Regions from separate parts of the Hydrogenophaga sp. GW456-12-10-14-TSB4 genome, predicted to be linked through region 2. Evidence: riboswitches for the same ligand, from Rfam matches in the RefSeq annotation. Region 2 holds a riboswitch; the other holds the start of a gene.
The links. A riboswitch is a leader RNA that binds a small molecule or an ion and turns the genes downstream of it on or off. The one in region 2 is predicted to bind cobalamin.
Positions count from the first base shown of each region.

Region 1: linked by a shared signal. The riboswitch ahead of AC07ZS_RS13690 (TonB-dependent receptor domain-containing protein) and the one ahead of AC07ZS_RS02040 (TonB-dependent receptor) in region 2 are both predicted to bind cobalamin.

Region 1 is NZ_JBWKZH010000024.1:44,184-46,565, forward strand. It holds RNA gene ssrS (6S RNA) at 1-99, opposite strand, end outside; gene AC07ZS_RS13680 (cell division protein ZapA) at 173-556, opposite strand; gene AC07ZS_RS13685 (DUF904 domain-containing protein) at 618-857, opposite strand; cobalamin riboswitch at 908-1,165, shown strand; gene AC07ZS_RS13690 (TonB-dependent receptor domain-containing protein) at 1,242-2,382, shown strand, end outside.
Region 2 is NZ_JBWKZH010000002.1:193,578-195,959, forward strand. It holds gene AC07ZS_RS02035 (alpha/beta fold hydrolase) at 1-558, opposite strand, end outside; cobalamin riboswitch at 668-937, shown strand; gene AC07ZS_RS02040 (TonB-dependent receptor) at 1,022-2,382, shown strand, end outside.

The sequences.
Region 1 (2,382 bases), on a different contig from region 2:
GACGCGAGACGCTCGCACCAGCCACGCAATGTACCAAGCCCGGGCTCTATGAGCATTGGTTCAAGGAAATATAAAGCCCGGCGCGCACTGCAGACAGTGCAAATTGTAGGCGCTGCATGGGCCCCTGGCGGACCATCGGTCGATATATTCCTGCGCAGTGACTGGCGGCGCATCAGAGCAGGCGGCCGTCCTTGTCCAGCGTCTGGTCCAGGCGGCGCATCAGCTCTTCCACGCGGGCCTGCGTCTGCGGATCGAGCGGCTCGCTGTCGAAGCCGCCGCCGGCTTCGGCGAACGCGCTCTGCTCGGCTTGGCCGAACGACGAGGCCTGGAAGCTCTCGGCTTCTTTTTGCGAGAGTTCAAACGCGAGGTTGAGCGAGGCCAGCACCGCGATGCGGTCGCGCGCCTTCACCTTGCCCGCATCGCGGATGCGGCACATGGCGGTGTCCACGCGCTCCACCGCATCGAGCAGCGACGCTTCGCCGCCCGGTGGGCACGAGAGCAGGTAGCTCTGGCCCATGATCTGCACTTCAATCTGTTTGCTGCCGGGCTTGTTCATTTAAATACCTCCGTGCTTCGCACTGCGGTGCGAGCTGGCTTGGGGCGGCCCGACGCTGCGCTCATGATCGTTCCTTGCGGGTGTCGGGGGCGGCATCGGTCATGCCGGGGGGCAGGCGATCCAGCAGGGCATCGATGCGGGCGCGGGCGGCCATCAGCCGGGACTTGAGCGAGTCGCGCTCGGCCTGCAGCGCATGCACCTGTTCAACCAGCAGGCTGTTGGTGCGCTGCAGTTCCTCGTGTCGCAGCAACAGGCGCTCGACACGTTCGGTGATCTGGTCAAAGTGCTTGGGATCGGCCATGGTGGGGACTCGAAGTTTTCACATTGTAGGGTTGCCCCGGGAGCGTACCGCTTAGAATGCCGGCTGTTGGTGCTCGCGGTGTGGTTCACATGCCGCAGTTCAACGGGAAGCAGGAGGGTCATTCCCCAGGGATGGGACCTAACCTGCGCTGCCCCCGCAACGGTAAGCAGACGAGTGGCCATGAGCGCATGCGCGAACGGTCTCTCAGCCTCCATCCAACAGCCACTGGACGACACGCCGTGTCATCTGGGAAGGCGATGGAGGTCGGTCTGTCAGCCCGGATACCGGCCAACAAGGTGGTGGAGCGTCTGGCAACGGGCGCCTCACCGTGATGCCCATGCACCGTCGGGGAAGATGGTGAGGGCCTCCTGTCCGTTCTTCATCATGAAAAATCGCAAACTGCGCGCGCCCCTGGCCGCGCTTCCGCTGGCGTTGCTGGCGGGCTTCGGCACGTCGGTCGCCCACGCACAATCGTCTTCGTCCCCTGCGGACACCGCCCTCAAGGAAACCGTGGTCACCGCCACCCGGGTCGAGCAACCATTGACCGACGTCGTGGCCGACGTGTCCATCGTGGACCGCGCGGCCATCGAGCGCAGCGGCGCCACCGGCCTGGCCGACGTGCTGGCCCGTGTGCCGGGCATTTCCATCAGCCGCAATGGCGGCCCGGGCGCCACCACCAGCGTCTATGTCCGCGGCGGCGAAACCCGCTTCACCGCCGTCTACGTGGACGGCGTGCGCATCGAGTCGCAGGGCGGCAGCGGTGGCGCATCCTGGAGCGCGATCCCGCTGTCGCGCATCGAGCGCATCGAAGTGCTGCGCGGCCCAGCGGCGGCGGTCTACGGTTCGGACGCCATGGCGGGCGTGATCCAGATCTTCACGCGCCAGGGCGAGGGCGGCTTCACGCCCTCGATCGAGGTGGGCCTGGGCAACCAGGGCACAGCCAAGCTCGATGCCTCCTTCAGCGGCGCCGCCGGCGACTTCGACTACGCCTTCGGCGTCACGCGCGAGACCAGCCACGGCTTCAACGCGCAGCCCGCGGCCAACCCGGACCACGACGGCTTTCGCAGCACGTCGGCGTCGGCCCGCCTGGGCCTGAAAGTGGCGCCCGGCCACCGGCTGGAAGCCACGCTGCTCTCCAGCGACCTGGACGCGCAATACGACTCGACCACGCCGCGCCGCGACGACCACGCGCTGAGCGAGGTGAACACGCTGGGCCTGACCTGGTCGGCGCGCTGGAGCGAGGTGTACAGCACGCAGGTCGGCATCACGCAGGGCACGGACCGCTACGCCACGCGGCCCTCGCCCTACGTGTCCAAGACCCGCCTGAGCAACTACCTGTGGCAGAACCGCTGGCAGCTCGGTGCGCACCAGTTGACGGCGACGCTGGAGCGGCGCGAGGACCGCTTCGACAACGCCGAAACCCGGCCCGTCGCGACCAACCGGCACCAGAACGCGCTCGCGCTGGGCTACGGCTGGCGCGAGGGCAAACACACGCTGCAACTCAATGCGCGCCACGACGACGACA
Region 2 (2,382 bases):
CGCACGCTCATCGCAGGTGGACAACCACTCGGCGCGCAATTGCTGCAGCGCTTCGGGCCACGGCGTTGCCGTGCTCGCACGCAATGCCGCTGCCGCTTCGCCGCGCTGTGCAGCACGCAGCAGCGCCAGCGTGCGTGCCAGCGGCACGGGGTAGGGGCGACGGCCTGGGCCGCTGGTGGGTGGGTCCAGAAGGACCAGGGAATGCAGTCGCCCGGCGGCCTGTGCGGCGGCCCGCAAGGCGATGCGCGCGCCCATGGAGTGACCGATGACGATGGGCTGCGGCGCCAGGCCGAGAGCTTCCACGAAAGCGATCAAATCCTGTGCGCACGCATCCAACCCATAGTCCAGGTGCGGGCCCGACTCGGAGAGGCCGCGCCCTCGCACGTCCAGCACGTGGCAGTCGAAACGCGGCACCAGCCGCTCACCCACGTGTGTCCAGAGCGCGGCGGGACTCACGATGCCCGGCACGATGACCACAGGGCGCCCTTCACCCGGGAAGTGCAGGTAGTGCTGGCGGATGCCGTTGGCTCTGACGTGTCCGCCATTTGCGGGACTCATGGGCTTTCCGATGCATGAATGAGAGAGAATGTTTTATTCTGCTTGAGAGAATATCGTTTTGTCAAACAGAACAAACTGAAGGAAGGGCCACATGGCCGCGTATCAACCGCTTACAATTCGCGCGTTGGTGCTCGCGGCGTGGTTCACATGCCGCAGTTCAACGGGAAGCAGGAAGAGGCCAAGGCATTCTGCGCTGGACCACCCCAGCCACGATGCGCCGACGCATCCAACCTGCGCTGCCCCCGCAACGGTCAAACGGACGAAAGCCCCGCCCTTTCAGCATTCATCACACAGCCACTGGACGCCTTGAACAAGCGACTGGGAAGGCGATGCATGCAGCTCCGTCAGCCCGGATACCGGCCAACAAGGTGAGCGCGCACGCTGCATCGGCAGCCACCGCGCTCGTTATCGTCCAGCGCCGGCGGGGATGCCGGCAAGGACTGCTTTGTGACTTGCTTTCCTCATGAAAACCGTACCTCGTGCGCGCGTTGCCGCGCTTCCGCTGGCCATTGCCACAGCCTTCCCTTGTCTTCTTTCCAGCGCCACGGCCTGGGCCCAGACGTCCGACACGCCCTCGCTGGCGACCGTCACCATCACCGAAGAGCGCGGTGTTGCCACACCGCTGGTGAAGCCTTCCACCGCCGGCAGCCGGCTGGAGCTGACACCTTTCGAGACCCCCGCCAGCATCGCCATCGTGCCGGGTGAACTCGTCCGCGCGCTGGGCACGACCTCGGTCATCGAGGCCAAGACGCTGGCCCCCGGCATCAGCTCGGCCAACAGCCCGGGCAACGGCGGCAACGTGCTCAACGCCCGCGGGTTCACCGGGACCAACTCGGTCAAGCAGCTCTACAACGGCCTGGAGCTCAACAACGCCGGCGGCGTGGTGAGCTTTCCCTTCGACCCCTGGAACGTGGAGCGCATCGAAGCGCTGTACGGCCCGGCATCGGTGCTGTACGGCGCCGGCGCCATCGGCGGTGCCGTCAACGTCGTCAGCAAGCGGCCGGACCCGACGAAGTCCTCGCACGAGATCGGCCTGGGCATCGGTTCCGACAACTCGCTGCACGAGGCCCTCAGCAGCACCGGGCCGCTGGGCGGCGGGTTCTCCTACCGCTTCGACCTGAGCCACCGCCGTTCGGACAACTGGGTGGACCGCGGCCAATCGGACACGCTGGCGGTGTCCGCCGCTTTGCGCTTCGATGCCTCGCCCGACCTGAACTTCGTGCTGGCCACCGACCACGGCCGCCAGAAGCCCATGCACTACCTGGGCACACCGGTGTTCAATGGCGCGCCCGTGCCCGGCACCGAGACGAAGAACTACAACATCGCCGACAGCGATCTGTTCTTCCAGGACAAGTGGATCACGCTGGACACCGAGTGGAAACCATCGACCGGCATCACGGTGCGCAACACGCTCTACAACATGGAGCACAACCGCCGCTACCGCGACGTGACCGTGTTCACCTACCAGCCGACGACCGCCACGGTGCGGCGCTCCAGCTACCGCGACATCTCCTACTCACTGCAGACCCAGCGCGGCGTCAACACCTACGCCACCTTCAAAGGGGAGGTGGCCGGCATGAAGAATGAGTTCCTCGCCGGAGTGCAGGTCGAGCGCAGCTTCTACGACCGTTTCGACAACAACCGTGGTGGTGCCACTGTGGTGGACGCGCTCAACCCGGTGCCGGGGCAGTACCGGCAAGGGTGGTTGGGCGAGTCCATTCCGATGTACTACCTGAAGCTCGACAAGGTGGGCGTCTTCCTGGAGAACCGCCTGACGCTCAACCAGCGCTGGTCCGTCGTGGCGGGACTGCGCAGCGACAGCTA